4 regions of the Streptomyces sp. NPDC057939 genome follow, and region 4 is predicted to be linked to each of the others. Evidence: riboswitches for the same ligand, from Rfam matches in the RefSeq annotation. Region 4 holds a riboswitch; each other region holds the start of a gene.
What was found. A riboswitch is a leader RNA that binds a small molecule or an ion and turns the genes downstream of it on or off. The one in region 4 is predicted to bind cobalamin.
Positions count from the first base shown of each region.

Region 1: linked by a shared signal. The riboswitch ahead of ACFVS6_RS30215 (CoA-acylating methylmalonate-semialdehyde dehydrogenase) and the one ahead of ACFVS6_RS12105 (cobalamin biosynthesis protein) in region 4 are both predicted to bind cobalamin.
Region 2: linked by a shared signal. The riboswitch ahead of metE (5-methyltetrahydropteroyltriglutamate--homocysteine S-methyltransferase) and the one ahead of ACFVS6_RS12105 (cobalamin biosynthesis protein) in region 4 are both predicted to bind cobalamin.
Region 3: linked by a shared signal. The riboswitch ahead of ACFVS6_RS26870 (energy-coupling factor ABC transporter permease) and the one ahead of ACFVS6_RS12105 (cobalamin biosynthesis protein) in region 4 are both predicted to bind cobalamin.

Region 1 is NZ_JBHVPG010000036.1:84,092-87,750, reverse strand. Features, by position in the region: gene ACFVS6_RS30220 (acyl-CoA dehydrogenase family protein) at 1-303, opposite strand, end outside; gene ACFVS6_RS30215 (CoA-acylating methylmalonate-semialdehyde dehydrogenase) at 300-1,799, opposite strand; cobalamin riboswitch at 2,026-2,205, opposite strand; gene ACFVS6_RS30210 (VOC family protein) at 2,302-2,730, shown strand; gene ACFVS6_RS30205 (short-chain fatty acyl-CoA regulator family protein) at 2,785-3,659, opposite strand, start outside.
Region 2 is NZ_JBHVPG010000043.1:17,314-20,972, forward strand. Features, by position in the region: gene metE (5-methyltetrahydropteroyltriglutamate--homocysteine S-methyltransferase) at 1-1,991, opposite strand, end outside; cobalamin riboswitch at 2,164-2,384, opposite strand; cobalamin riboswitch at 2,645-2,781, shown strand; gene ACFVS6_RS32810 (ABC transporter substrate-binding protein) at 3,126-3,659, shown strand, end outside.
Region 3 is NZ_JBHVPG010000028.1:84,415-88,073, forward strand. Features, by position in the region: gene ACFVS6_RS26855 (hypothetical protein) at 109-558, shown strand; gene ACFVS6_RS26860 (SsgA family sporulation/cell division regulator) at 608-1,021, shown strand; gene ACFVS6_RS26865 (hypothetical protein) at 1,164-1,691, shown strand; cobalamin riboswitch at 1,933-2,129, shown strand; gene ACFVS6_RS26870 (energy-coupling factor ABC transporter permease) at 2,158-2,859, shown strand; gene ACFVS6_RS26875 (energy-coupling factor ABC transporter substrate-binding protein) at 2,856-3,263, shown strand; gene cbiQ (cobalt ECF transporter T component CbiQ) at 3,268-3,659, shown strand, end outside.
Region 4 is NZ_JBHVPG010000008.1:58,013-61,671, forward strand. Features, by position in the region: gene ACFVS6_RS12095 (anion permease) at 1-1,141, shown strand, start outside; gene ACFVS6_RS12100 (hypothetical protein) at 1,170-1,391, shown strand; cobalamin riboswitch at 1,519-1,675, shown strand; gene ACFVS6_RS12105 (cobalamin biosynthesis protein) at 1,711-2,673, shown strand; gene ACFVS6_RS12110 (cobyric acid synthase) at 2,670-3,659, shown strand, end outside.

The DNA.
Region 1 (3,659 bases), on a different contig from region 4:
CCGGTCGATCATCCAGGCGACCATGTTGTGGATGGAGAGGTAGCCGGCGATCGACGGGCAGCCGGTCGCCAGGGTCTCGAAGACGAGGACCCCGTCGGAGCGGGTGAGGCCGGAGCCGCCTTGCTCCTCGCGGACGTAGACACCGCCGAGGCCGAGCGAGGCCGCCCGGCGGATGACGTCGACGGGGAAGTGCTTGGCCTGGTCCCAGGCGACGGCGTGGGGGGCCAACTGCTCCTGGGCGAAGTCGAGGGTGACCTCGGCGAGGGCGAGCTGGTCCTCGGTGAGGGTGGTCACGGCGCTCATCCCATCGTCGGGATGGTGAAGCTCGCGCTCTCCTTGGCCCCGGAGGGCCAGCGCGAGGTGACGGTCTTGGTCCGGGTGTAGAAGCGGATCGAGTCGGGCCCGTGCTGGTTCAGGTCGCCGAAGCCGGACCGCTTCCAGCCGCCGAAGGTGTGGTAGGCGACGGGTACGGGGATCGGGACGTTGACCCCGACCATGCCGGCGCCGACGCGGCGGGTGAAGTCGCGTGCGGTGTCGCCGTCACGGGTGAAGATCGCGACGCCGTTGCCGTAGGGGTGCTCGGTGGGCAGGCGCAGCGCCTCCTCGTAGTCGGCGGCCCGGACCACGGACAGCACCGGGCCGAAGATCTCCTCGCGGTAGATCCGCATCTGCGGGGTGACGCGGTCGAAGAGGGTGGCTCCGGCGAAGTAGCCGTCCTCGTGGCCGGGCAGGGTGAACCCGCGTCCGTCGACGACGAGTTCGGCGCCCTCGGTGGCTCCGATGCCGACGTAGCGGTTCACCCGGTCGAGCGCGTCCCGGCTGACCAGGGGCCCGAAGTCGGCCTCGGGGTCGTCGGAGCGGCCGACGCGCAGGGTGGAGATGCGCTCCGCCAGCTTGGCCACCAGGGCGTTCGCGGTCTCCTCTCCGACGGGGACGGCGACGGCGATGGCCATGCAGCGCTCGCCCGCCGAGCCGTAGCCGGCGCCGATCAGTGCCTCCACGGCCTGGTCGAGGTCCGCGTCGGGCATCACGATCATGTGGTTCTTGGCGCCGCCGAAGCACTGGGCGCGCTTGCCGTGGGCCGCGGCGGTGGCATAGATGTGCGCGGCGATCGGGGTGGATCCGACGAAGCCGAGGGCCTGGACGCGAGGGTCCTCCAGGAGGGTGTCGACGGTCTCCTTGCCGCCGTTGACCACGTTGAGGACGCCGGGCGGCAGTCCGGCCTCCAGGAACAGTTCGGCCAGCCGCAGCGGGACGGACGGGTCCCGCTCGGAGGGCTTCAGGATGAAGGAGTTTCCGCAGGCCAGGGCGGGGGCGGCCTGCCAAAGGGGGATCATCGCGGGGAAGTTGAAGGGGGTGATGCCCGCGACGACGCCCAGCGGGGAACGCAGCGAGTGCACGTCGATCCCGGTGCCCGCGTTGTCGGTGAACTCACCCTTCAGCAGGTGCGGCACGCCGGCGGCGAACTCGACCACTTCCAGGCCGCGTTGCAGGTCGCCGTGGGCGTCCGCGACGGTCTTGCCGTGCTCGGAGGACAGCAGTCGGGCCAGGGAGTCCCGCTCGCCCTCGACGAGTTGGAGGAAGCGCAGCATGACGCGGGCGCGGCGCTGCGGGTTCCACTGCCCCCATTCCAGCTGCGCCTCCTCCGCGTTGGCGATCGCCGCCTCGGTGTCGGCGCGTCCGGCCAGGGGGACCCTGGCCTGCACCGTGCCGGTGTTGGGGTCGTACACGTCGGCGAAGAGACCGGACGTGCCGGTCGTGTGCTTGCCGCCGATGAAGTGGGTGAGTTCGCGGACCATCGAAGCCTGCTCTCGTCAGGTGAGGATCCGAGGAAGGCGCGGCGCGGGAGCGGTACGGCACCGATCGGGGTGCGGACCGCGGGTCCGACCGCGGGACAGGGAAGGCCCGGGGGCCTTCGTCGAGTCACGAACGCGAGGACAGGGCCTCATGGTTCGGGGACTCCGCCGGATCACCTGGGCCGTGGTCACGTACCGGTGCCATGCGTGTCTGCTCCATCCTCGTGGACAACACGGATCACCCCGCGGCCGGTATCCTGACTCCCGGATCAACGCGTGCTCTCCGGCCTTCCCGACGGATGGATCCCGTCAGTGGCCTGACCTGCTGAAGAGCACACTTCCCAGTCACAGTGGCGGGACCGCGCCGGATTCACACCGGCTTCCCTGCACCGCGGGCTTGTCACGAACATATAGTTGGACGTCCTAGTAAGTCCACCCCCCACCCCCGGCGGGGCCGCGCGAAAACCCCGCCGCCCCGAAGGGGTCCCGTTGGTACGGTGCGCCGATGCCGACGACAAGGACGTTCCAGGTCACCTTCGACTGCGCGGAGCCCGAGCGGCTCGCCCGCTTCTGGTGCGAGGTGTTGGGGTACGTCGTACCGCCGCCCCCGGCGGGGTTCGCCACCTGGGACGATTTCAACGTCTCACAGCCGGCCGAGCAGCGGGATTCCCGGTTCGCCTGCCATGACCCCTCGGGCGTGGGTCCGGGGCTGTACTTCCGGCGCGTCCCCGAGGGAAAGGCCGCCAAGAACCGGCTGCACCTCGATGTGCGGGTCGGCACCGGGCTCGTCGGCGAGGAGCGACTCGCCGCTCTGGAGGCCGAGTGCGCACGGCTCGTCCCGCTCGGCGCGGTGCACGTGCGCACCCTGTACGACGGCAACGACGCGTGCATCCCGATGCTGGACATCGAGGGCAACGAGTTCTGCGTCGACTGAGCGGTCCGGGGCGCGGAGCGCGCCGGCCCGTCACGGCCCGGGTCGGGCCCCGGCTCACCGGTCCGGGTCGGCGACCCGGTACGGGACGAAGGTGCTGGAGTTCTCGTCGACGGCGAGCGGCCGCCCGAGCGGCGGGACGGCGCGCTGCGGGCAGTCGAGCCGCTCGCAGAGGCGACAGCCCATGCCGATGGGGGTGGCCGCGGCCGTGTTGTCCAGGTCGATCCCGTCGGAGTAGACCAGCCGGGAGGCGTGCCGGATCTCGCAGCCGAGACCGATGGCGAAGGTCTTGCCCGGCTCCCCCCAGCCTCCGCGGTGGCGGGTGACGGCGCGGGCGGTCCACAGGTACCGCCGACCGTCGGGCATGGCGGCCACCTGCACGTGGATCCGGCCGGGCGCGGCGAAGGCCTCGTAGACGTTCCACAGCGGGCAGGTACCGCCCGCACGGGAGAAGTGGAATCCGGTGGCGGACTGCCGCTTGGACATGTTCCCGGCCCGGTCGACGCGGACGAAGGAGAAGGGCACCCCGCGCAGCCTGGGGCGTTGCAGAGTACTGAGGCGGTGGCAGACGGTCTCGTAGCCGAGGCCGAAGTGGTCGGTGAGTCGCTCGATGTCGTAGCGGAACTCCTCGGCGGCCGTGTGGAAGGCCCGGTACGGAAGGATCAGGGCGGCGGCGAAGTAGTTCGCGATGCCGATCCGGGCCAGCGCGTGCGGCGTCGACCCCGCGGGGAAGTCCTCCGCCGCCAGCCGGTCCAGTTCGCCGCCGTACTCCAGGAACGCCAGTTGCGTGGCCATCCGGAAGGCCTGCTGGCCCGGTCGCAGCCGGGCGGACAGATGCAGTACCCGGCCCGAGTCGTCGTAGTGGTGCAGCCGCTCCGAGTCGGCGCTCACCCGGACCCCGTGGCGGTCCGCGAGCCGCGCCGAGAGGGCGC
Region 2 (3,659 bases), on a different contig from region 4:
TCACCGAACTCCGCGTAGCACATGTGGGTGTGGATCTGGGTCTCCGGCCGCACGCCCGAGGTCGTGAGGCGGAACGACTCGGTGGCCCACGCCAGGTAGTCCGCGTGCCCGTCGGCACGCAGCGGGAGGGTTTCGCGCAGAGCGGGCTCGTCGACCTGGATGACGGAAGTCCCGGCGGCTTCGAGGTCGTTGACCTCGTCGCGCAGGGCGAGTCCGACCTGGCGGGCGGTCTCCCCGAGCGGCTGGTCGTCGCGGACGAAGGACCAGGCGAGCATGGTGACGGGCCCGGTGAGCATGCCCTTGACCGGCTTGGTGGTCTGCTCCTGGGCGTACGCCGTCCAGCGGACGGTCATCGGTTCGGGGCGGGAGATGTCCCCGGCGAGGACCGGCGGTCGGACGTAGCGGGTGCCGTACGACTGGACCCAGCCGTGCTGGGTGGCGAGGTAGCCCGTCAGCTGCTCGGCGAAGTACTGGACCATGTCGTTGCGTTCGGGCTCGCCGTGCACCAGGACGTCGATGCCCGTCTTCTCCTGGAAGGAGAGGACCTCGCGGATCTCGCCCTTGATGCGCTCCTCGTACCCGGCGGTGTCGATCCGGCCCGCCCTCAGGTCGGCGCGGGCCACCCGCAGCTCGTCCGTCTGCGGGAAGGAACCGATGGTCGTCGTCGGCAGGAGAGGCAGTCCCAGGTGGGCCCGCTGGGCCGCGGCCCGGTCGGCGTACGGCTGCGCGCGGCGGCCGTCCGCGGCGGTGATCGCCCCGGTGCGTGCCCGGACCGCGGGGTCGCGGGTGATGGGGGACGCGGCCCGGGAGGCCAGATCGGCGCGGTTCGCGGCGAGTTCGGCGGTGATCGCTCCGGCGCCCTGCGCGAGGCCGCGGGCGAGCGTGGCGATCTCGACGGTCTTCTGCCGGGCGAAGGCCAGCCAGCGTCGGACCTGCGGGTCGATGTCCCGCTCGACGCCCGAGTCCAGCGGAACGTGCAGCAGCGAGCAGGAGGCGGCGACGTCGACCCGGTCGGCCAGGCCGAGGAGGGTTCCGAGGGTGGCCAGCGACTGCTGGAGGTCGTTGATCCAGATGTTGCGGCCGTTGACCACGCCGGCGACCAGCCGCTTGCCGGGCAGGCCTCCGACCGCGGCCAGGTCGGCGAGGTTGGCGGCGGCGCGGTCGGTGAAGTCGAGGGCGAGACCCTCCACGGGCGCCTTCGCCAGGACGGGCAGGGCCTCGCCGAGGCGGTCGAAGTACGAGGCGACCAGCAGCTTGGGGCGCTCGGTCAGTGCGCCGAGCTCCCGGTAGGTGCGGGCGGCCACGTTGAGTTCGGCCGGGGTCCGGTCCTGGACCAGGGCCGGTTCGTCGAGCTGCACCCACTCGGCGCCGGCCGCCTTGAGGTCGGCGAGGACCCGGGCGTACACGGGGAGCAGCCGGTCCAGGAGGGTGAGGGGCTCGAAGTCGTCGGCGACGCCGGGGGCGGGCTTGGCGAGGAGCAGGTAGGTGACCGGGCCGACGAGGACCGGGCGGGCGGTGTGGCCGAGGGCGCGGGCCTCGCCGAACTCGGTTACCTGCTTGGTGGAGTCGGCCGTGAAGACGGTGTCCGGGCCCAATTCGGGTACCAGGTAGTGGTAGTTGGTGTCGAACCACTTGGTCATTTCGAGCGGCGCCACGTCCTGGGTGCCGCGCGCCATGGCGAAGTATCCGTCGAGCGGGTCCGCCGTGACGGCGGACCGGTGGCGGGCGGGGACCGCGCCGACCATGACGCTGGTGTCGAGGACGTGGTCGTAGTACGAGAAGTCGCCGGTCGGGACCTCGTTGACGCCGTCGGCGGTCAGTTGCCGCCAGGCGTCCGCGCGCAGGGCGCGGGCGGTGTCGCGGAGGGCGTCGGCGGTGACGCGGCCCTTCCAGTAGCCCTCGACGGCCTTCTTCAGTTCGCGGTTCTGGCCCTGGCGGGGGTAGCCGTACACGGTGGCGCGCACTGCTGCGGCTGCGGACTCGGTGGTCACGGAACTCTCCTTCGCGAGTGTGTCTCCATGGCCCGGTGGCGGGACGAGGACGCGAAGGGTGCCGGAACGGGCGGTTCGTCGGGAACGCGTACGACCGGTACGCGAACGGGAACGATCCGTCCGTGGTGCACGCCGACCCGCCCACGAGGTCACCGGGAAGCCGTGCGCGGTCGATCGCGCACGGGCAACGGGCAGGTCTTCGGACTCGCGGGCGCGCCGGCCACTCGGGCCGGCTCCTACTGGCCGTCGCTTCCCAGACCCTGACGGGTCCAGTGCGTATGACGGCGGTCGTTCCCACTCACCGCTGCGGGGCAGTCCCGGATTCCCACCGGGTTCCCTCTTACGACGCATCCCGCCTGGCGGACGGGGCGAACCAGCTGCGGGAGCCACCCTAGGCCGACTCGCTGGAGGAACGGTCCAAAAGTCCGCATGCTGGACGGGTTCGTGAGATGTGGGGCGGGAGCGCCGGCAGTGGCGGCGGGCATCGGCATCGCCGTCGACGGTGCGCCGGAGCCGACGTCGGGCTTCGGGTCCGCACCCCGTTCCCCCAGGTGAAAGCCCCTGACGGTACCCGAGTGATCAAGGAGTCGCCAGTCGGGAGGATGGCCGGTCGGGCCGTGGGGCGCGTTGCGACGTACGCCACCTTGACGCCCCGGGCCGGCTCGTGTTGCACTCCGGCTGAAAGCACGCAGCACCAGGGGAAGCCGGTCGAAATCCGGCACTGACCCGCAACCGTGGGCCCGGCACCGCCGGGCGAGTCGGAACACCTGGCGCGCAGTCATGTACACGAGAACGCCGTCGCGGACTACGGCGTGGCCGTCAGCACTTCCCCCACGGCTCGGCCGTGCACGGGGGTGCCCCGCCACGCGACCGGCCGCCCGGCAGGGACGAGAGGCCGGCGGTGGCGACCGAACAGCTGGAGAAGCGGCACCCGCACACCGGGCGCCCGTCGCGTCCGGCCACCTCCGCGCTCCGGCCCCCGGGCCCGCGAGTGGCCTTCCTCACGCCCCCGATTCCGCGTCCGCCGACCCCGTCGACCCCGTCGGGCGTTGCGCGGCCGTCGACCGATTGACCGGGCTACGGCCGACGTAGCACGAAGAACACCCGTTCCATCCGCGGCGAGAGGACACACCCATGCCCCGCAACCACCCGAAGATCCTGCTCTCCACGCTCGTCGTGGCCCTGCTCGCATCCGGCTGCGGGGGCGGCGCCAAGCCCTCCGCGGGCCCGTCGTCGTCGGCCGGGACCGTGGCGGGTTTTCCGGTCACGGTGGACAACTGCGGGGTCAGGACCACCTACCAGCGTCCGCCGCAGCGGGCCGTCTCGCTGAACCAGCACGCGACGGAGGTCATGCTGGCGCTCGGCCTGGAGAAGTCGATGGTGGGCACGGGTTACCTCGACGACCGCATCCTCCCCGAGTACCAGGGCGCCTACGACAGCGTGAAGGTCCTGTCGAAGGAGTACCCGTCGTTCGAGGTCCTGTTGCAGGCCGAACCGGACCTCGTGTACGGAGGGTGGTCCTCGACCTTCGACGAGAAGGAGGGCCGCGGCCGCGCCGCCTTCACGAAGGCCGGCATCAACACGCACCTCAACAGCGAGGAGTGCCCCACCGGTCCCGTCGACGCGGCCGCGATGGACGCGGAGATCCGCACCGTCGCGAAGATCTTC
Region 3 (3,659 bases), on a different contig from region 4:
ATCTCGCGTACCGGCGAGGGGGGAAGCGTGGAAACATCGCACTGGGCTTCAAGTCCACATGCCTCGGGGGCGTTTGAGGGCCACAATCCGATCGCTCTGATCGCCGTCGTGCTGGTCGGGCTGGTCGCCGCCGCCGGCCTCCTCGCCTACGCGCTGAACGCCCGCCCGCCCCGCCGCCGCATCGCCGCGGCCTGCACGGCCGGGGCCGTCGGCCTCTACGTGTGGGGCGCCCTGCCGCTGCTGTTCCTCGACGAGAGCGCCACCTTCGACGCCTGCCTGAAGGCGGTCGGGCAGGACCGGATGGCCCGCGTCGACGAGTACCGGGCGACCTTCGTGCCGCTGGGGCTGGAGTGCCACCTCCCCGACGATCCGCACCGCCACGACGCCGCCGTCCCCCCGTACGTCAACCCGGGCGCCGCCCTGCTCCTGCTCGGCGCCCTGGGCGCCGGTGTCTCCGCCCTGATCGGCGTCCGGCTGCCCGCCGTCCCCGAAGAGGGGTCCGGTGGCCCGTCCGGCCCGGGACCTTCGGCGTCCGGTCGGGCCGAGGGGGTCGGCTAGCGTGCCGGAAGGGCCCCGGAAGACCCCGTTCGAGAGGAAGGCTCACCCGTTGACCACCGCCGTCACCGAGCACCGCGTCCTGCCGCTGCGACTGGAGGCGGCTCCCGTGTCCGTCCCCCTCCAGGGGGTCTTCGTGTACCGCACGGACCGGCCGTACGAGCTCGCCGTGGACTTCCGCGGCGCGGGGGTCCACCTGGCGCGCTGGGTGTTCTCCCGGGAACTCCTGCTCGACGGGGAGGCCACCGCCACCGGCGAGGGCGACATACAGGTGTGGCCCCGCCGGCAGCGCTCGGAGCCGCGGGTCTTCCTCGCCTTCAGCAACGGGCTGCAGAACTGCGTGGTCTCCGCCCGCGCCAAGGACGTCCGCGAGCTGTGCCGCCGGATGAGCACCCTGGTCCCGCGCGGGCAGGAACGTCGTCACTACGACCTCGACGCCGAGGTCAGCGCCCTGCTGGCGCACTGACCGGCCGCCGGGTGGAGCCGGGGTCGCCGGCCGGCCCGGAGGTCCGGAAACGGGGCAGCGCAGCCGTGCAACCGTAGGAGCCCGGCGGGTGTCCTACCCGATGACACCCTTGTCCCCGTCTCTGAAGAATCGGGGGGACGTCATGCGTCACCTGCTTCGTCCTCGTCGTCGGCGGATCGTGGCCCTGGCCACGGGTGCGCTGCTCACCGCCGGGCTCGCGCTCGCCGGTCCGGCCACCGCCGCCTCCGCCGCCGCTTCCACCACCAAGACCCAGACCCCGCTCGTCGTGAACGCCCGCTGGGGCGGGCACTGCACCTTCGACCGGATCGTGATCGACATCCAGGGCCACGTCCCGACGGTCAACGTCAGTCCCGTTTCCAAGCTGGTCTACGACGGGTCGGGCAAGCCCGTGCCGCTGGCCGGGAAGTACTTCCTGGAGATCCGCCTGAACCCCGCCGCCGGACACGACGACGCGGGTCAGAACGTCTACCGGGGCCCCCGGCTGCAGAAGATCTACCTGCCCAAGCTCAAGGGCATCGCCATGACCGGCGACTACGAGGGGTACGTGACCTTCGGCGCCGCCTTCGACACCAAGCCGGCCTACGGCGTCACCGTCCTGCACAACCCGGAGCGGGTCGTGGTGGACGTATCGCACCCCAACACCTGCTGACCCGACGGGACGGCGAACGGTCGGGGGCCCGGGGTGTGTCACACACCCCGGGCCCCCTGCCGTTCCCGACGGCGCACGCCCCCGACGGCGGCTCGGCGGTACCCGGGGGCGGGGAGGTCCGAGCGGCTGCCCCCGCCCCGCTCCCCACACCGACCCCACCCGTCACCGACCGCCATCGGACCGCAGCCGCACGGGTCACCACCGCCGGCGGGGCCGGGTTGTTACCGGTCGGCGCGGCCGACTACTGTCAGCGGGCCTTGGTGTTCGGGAAACCGGTGGGAAACCGGTGCGGCCCTCGCCACTGTGATCGGGAAGTCCGGCTCCATTCCTGCGGGAAGCCACTGGGTTCCGCGCGGGAGACCGCACGGCCCCGGGAAGGCGGAGTCAGGGCATCAGTACCCGTGAGCCAGGAGACCGGCCGGGGCGCGTCGTCCATCCACGAGGTGCTGGAGAGGTCTCTCTACTCATGCATATAGCCGAGGGGTTCCTGCCCCCTTTGCACGCGGTCGCCTGGGGCGCCGCATCCGCTCCCTTCGTCGTCCACGGCGTCCGCGCCCTCACCCGCGAGGTGAAGGCCAACCCCGAGAGCACCCTGCTGCTCGGGGCGTCCGGAGCATTCACATTCGTCCTTTCCGCCCTGAAGATCCCTTCGGTGACGGGTAGTTGCTCGCACCCCACCGGCACCGGTCTGGGAGCCATCCTCTTCAGGCCGCCGATCATGGCGGTCCTCGGCACGATCACCCTGCTGTTCCAGGCCCTGCTGCTGGCGCACGGCGGTCTCACCACGCTCGGCGCCAACGTCTTCTCGATGGCCATCGCCGGCCCCTGGGCGGGCTACGGGGTCTACCGGCTGCTGAAGAAGTTCGACGTGCCGCTGATGGTGACCGTCTTCTTCGGCGCCTTCTTCGCCGACCTCGTCACCTACTGCGTGACCTCCGTCCAGCTCGCCATGGCCTTCCCGGACCCGTCCGGCGGTTTCGTCGGCGCCCTGGAGAAGTTCGCGGGCATCTTCGCCCTCACCCAGATCCCGCTCGCGGTCAGCGAGGGCCTGCTGACGGTCCTCGTGGTGCGGCTGCTGATGCAGTCCAGCAAGTCCGACCTGGTGCGCCTGGGCGTCGCCCGGCTGACCGGTGGCAGCAAGACGAAGCAGGAGGCGGAGGTCCGATGACCAGGAACGCGAAGATCAACACTCTGCTGCTGCTCATGGTGGCGGCGCTGGCCGTGCTCCCGCTCGCGCTGGGACTCGGGGACGGCAAGGAGGAGCCGTTCGCGGGCGCCGACGCGCAGGCGGAGGCGGCCATCACCGAACTGAAGCCGGACTACGAGCCCTGGTTCTCCCCGCTGTACGAACCCCCCTCGGGCGAGATCGAGTCGGCCCTGTTCGCCCTCCAGGCGGCGCTCGGCGCGGGCGTGCTCGCGTACTACTTCGGCGTGCGCAAGGGGCGCCGCCAGGGTGCGGCGCTCGCGGCCGCCGGGAGCGGCGACGGGGCCGGCACCGAGGCAGGGACCGGCGACGGGGGCGGTACGGGCGCCGGAACCGGTTCGGCGGCCGCGGCCGGCGCGGAGCGCTAGCGCGGTGCTGCCGATCGACGTGGCGGCGCACAGCAGTCGCTGGCGCCGCCGCCATCCGCTGGAGAAGGCCCTGCTGGGGCTGGGGCTGACGGTCACCGCCGTGTGTCTGCCGCCCTGGCCCGGCGGGCCGCTGGTCGCCGCGGCGACCCTGGTGGTGCTGCTCGGCCCCGCCGGGGTCGCCGGGCGGCAGTTGTGGCGGGCCTTCCGGGTGCCGCTCGGCTTCTGCTGCACGGGTGCGCTGCCGCTGCTGGTGTCCCTGGGCGGGCCCGCCGGCTTCGTCTCCCTCGCCCCCGACGGGCCCCGGCACGCCGCCGAGCTGCTCCTGCGCACCTCGGCGGCCTCGCTCGGGGTGCTGCTGTTCGCCTTCACCACCCCGGTGTCGGACGTGCTGCCCCG
Region 4 (3,659 bases):
CGCGGTCGCCATGTCCGCCGTGCTGAACCTCGTCGGCGCTTTCATGTCCGTGGAGGTCGCCAAGACGATCTCCAAGGGCCTGGTCAACGAGGAAGGCATTCAGCCGGAGGTGATCTTCGCGGCCCTGGTCGGCGCGATCCTCTGGAACCTCGTCACCTGGCTGGTCGGACTGCCCTCCAGCTCCTCCCACGCCCTCATGGGTGGCCTCATCGGTGCCGCGGTCGCCTCCGCGGGTCTCGACGCGGTCAACGGCAGCGTCGTCGTGACGAAGGTGCTGATCCCCGCGATCGCCGCCCCGCTCGTCGCCGGTGTGGCCGCCATGCTGGCCGCGAAGCTGACGTACAAGCTGGGCAACCAGGTCGGCGAGAAGACCTCCGCCAAGGGGTACCGCGCCGGTCAGATCGCCTCGGCCGGTCTCGTCTCCCTCGCGCACGGCACCAACGACGCGCAGAAGACGATGGGCATCATCACCCTGGCGCTGATCGCCGGGAACGCCCTCCCCGCCGGCGCCAACCCGCCGGTCTGGGTCATCGTCTCCGCCGGTCTGGCCATCGCGATGGGCACCTACCTGGGCGGCTGGCGCATCATCCGCACCATGGGCAAGGGCCTCACCGACCTCCAGCCGCAGCAGGGCTTCGCCGCCCAGACCTCGGCCGCGAGCGTCATCCTGGCCTCCTCCACCCTCGGCTTCTCCCTCTCCACCACCCACGCGTGCTCCGGCGCCGTCATGGGTGCCGGCCTGGGACGCAAGGGCGGTGTGGTCCGCTGGTCCACCGCCACCCGCATGTTCATCGCCTGGGGCCTGACCCTGCCGGCCGCCGCGCTCGTCGCCTCCATCGCCGAGCTCGTCATGCGCACCGGTGACATCGGCATCGCCGCGGTCACGGTCTTCCTGGTCGGTTCCTGCTTCGCCATCTGGCTGATCTCCCGCCGTCAGGTCGTCGACCACAACAACGTCAACGAGCTGGAGACCCCCGGCGCGACGGACGAGCCCGGTGTCGTCACCACGGCCATGGCCGCCGTCACCGTCCCGCCGACCACCGCCGCGGCCGGTACCACCGCCGCCGTGACCGACGAGGACCTCAAGGCCACCATCCCGGCCTCGACCGCGACCCCCGCGGCTCCGGCCGCAGCGGTCTGACCCCGAGAACGACAGAGGATTCAGCGGTATGAAGATCGACTGGGCATCACTCGGCTCCGTCTTCGGAGTCAGCCTCACCGCCACGGTCGCCCTCGTGGCCCTCTTCACCCTGGGCCTGGTGGGCCTGTCCAAGCACGAGGCAGCCACCGAACGCGGCGGCGCGGCTGTCATGGCCCGCAGCGGCGCGTACGTCTGCTTCGCGCTCTGCACGGCGGCCGTGTCGTACGGGATCTACCTGATCGTCAGCTGAGACGGTGCGTCCGAAGCTCCCTCCGGGTCTCCCGGGGGGAGCTTTCGCATGCCCCGGCGCACTACCCGCCGGCACCTCGCCCGGCACCCCGCCGCGCACCCGCCGCAGGTCAACGGCAAGTTGACGGGCGTTCTCGGTGCGTGGTGGACTGCGCGAGCCAATACGGCGGCATGGAAGAGGAAGTCCGGTGCGAATCCGGCGCGGTCCCGCCACTGTCACCGGGGCGGCGCACACGGTGCGCGCCCCGGGAGCCAGGAACTCTCGCCGCCGGACACGTCGAACCAGGGCGCGGACCCTGAGTGAGGACATAGCTGCCACCATGCGTGCCGATCGCGTCTTCGCGTACGGCGCCGCGGCGGGCCTGATCGGCGACCGGATCCTCGGGGATCCGCGCCGCGGGCACCCCGTGGCCGCCTTCGGGAGAGCCGCCGCCGCCGTCGAACGCGCCCTGTGGCGCGACGACCGCGCCCGCGGCGTCCTCCACACCCTGGTGTGCGCCGGGGGCGCGACCGCCGTCGGCGTCCTGGCCGCCCGCGCCGTGCGCTCCCGCCCCGCCGCCGCCCGCGTGGCCCTGACCGCCGCCGCCACCTGGGCCGTCGTCGGGGGCACCTCGCTGGGCCGGGAGGCCCGCGCCATCGGCGGGGCCCTCGCCGTCGGCGACACCGAGGTCGCCCGCGAACGGCTGCCCCACCTGTGCGGGCGCGACCCGCAGTCCCTGGACGGGCAGCAGATGGCCCGGGCCGTCGTGGAGTCCGTCGCCGAGAACACCTCCGACGCGGTCGTCGGGGCGCTGGTGTGGGGGGCCGTCGCCGGGGTGCCCGGCCTGCTGGCCTTCCGCGCCGTGAACACCCTGGACGCCATGGTGGGCCACAAGTCACCCCGTCACCTGCGCTACGGCTGGGCCTCCGCCCGCCTCGACGACCTGGCCGGCTGGCCCGGAGCGCGCCTCACCGCGCTGGCCGCCGTCGTGGCCGGTCCCGACCGGCGGGGAGCCGTACGCGCCTGGCGCGCCGACGCGGCCGCCCACCCCAGCCCCAACGCCGGACCGGTGGAGGCCTCCTTCGCGGGGGCGCTCGGGGTCCGGCTCGGCGGCACCCTGTCCTACGGCGGCCGGACCGAGCACCGTGCCGTGCTCAACGGGGGAACCGGGCGGCCCGTGGAGGTCGCCGACATCGAGCGGGCCGTACGCCTGTCGCGGCAGGTCACCTGGCTGGCGCTGGGCGCCTGCGTCGCGGTCCGGCTGCTGGTCTCCCGTACCACTTCGAAGGGACGGCGCGCATGAGCGGCACCGGGCGCGGCGGCGGGATGCTGGTCGCCGGCACCACGTCGGACGCGGGCAAGAGCGTGGTCACGGCGGGCATCTGCCGGTGGCTGGCCCGCCGGGGGGTGAAGGTGGCCCCCTTCAAGGCGCAGAACATGTCGCTGAACTCGTTCGTGACCCGGGAGGGCGCCGAGATCGGCCGGGCCCAGGCCATGCAGGCCCAGGCGGCCCGGGTGGAACCGACGGCCCTGATGAACCCGGTCCTGCTCAAGCCGGGCAGCGACCGCAGCAGTCAGGTCGTGCTGCTGGGCAAGCCGGTGGGCGAGATGAGCGCGCGCGGCTTCTTCGGCACGGCGGGCCCCGACCGGATCCCCGGGTCGGCCGCGCCCGGTGGGCACCGCGAGCAGCTCCTCGGCGTCGTCACGGACTGCCTGGAGCAGCTGCGGGGCACGTATGACGCCGTGATCTGCGAGGGGGCGGGCAGTCCGGCCGAGATCAACCTGCGCCGGACCGACATCGTGAACATGGGCATCGCGCGGGCCGCGCGGTTCCCCGTCGTCGTGGTCGGGGACATCGACCGGGGCGGCGTCTTCGCGTCCTTCTTCGGGACCACCGCCCTGCTGTCCCCCGAGGACCAGTCGCTGATCGCCGGATACCTGGTCAACAAGTTCCGGGGCGACGTCTCCCTCCTGGAGCCCGGCCTGGAGATGCTGCGCGGGCTCACCGGCAGGGCGACGTACGGGGTGCTGCCCTTCCAGCACGGGCTGGGCATCGACGAGGAGGACGGGCTGCGGGTCTCCCTGCGCGGCGCCGTCCGGGAGTCCGTGGTGGCCCCGCCGGTCGGCGAGGACGTGCTGCGGGTCGCGGTGTGCGCGGTGCCGCTCATGTCGAACTTCACCGACGTCGACGCCCTAGCCGCCGAGCCCGGCGTGGTCGTGCGGTTCGTGGACCGGGCCGAGGAGCTGGCCGACGCCGACCTGGTCGTCGTACCGGGCACGCGCGGCACC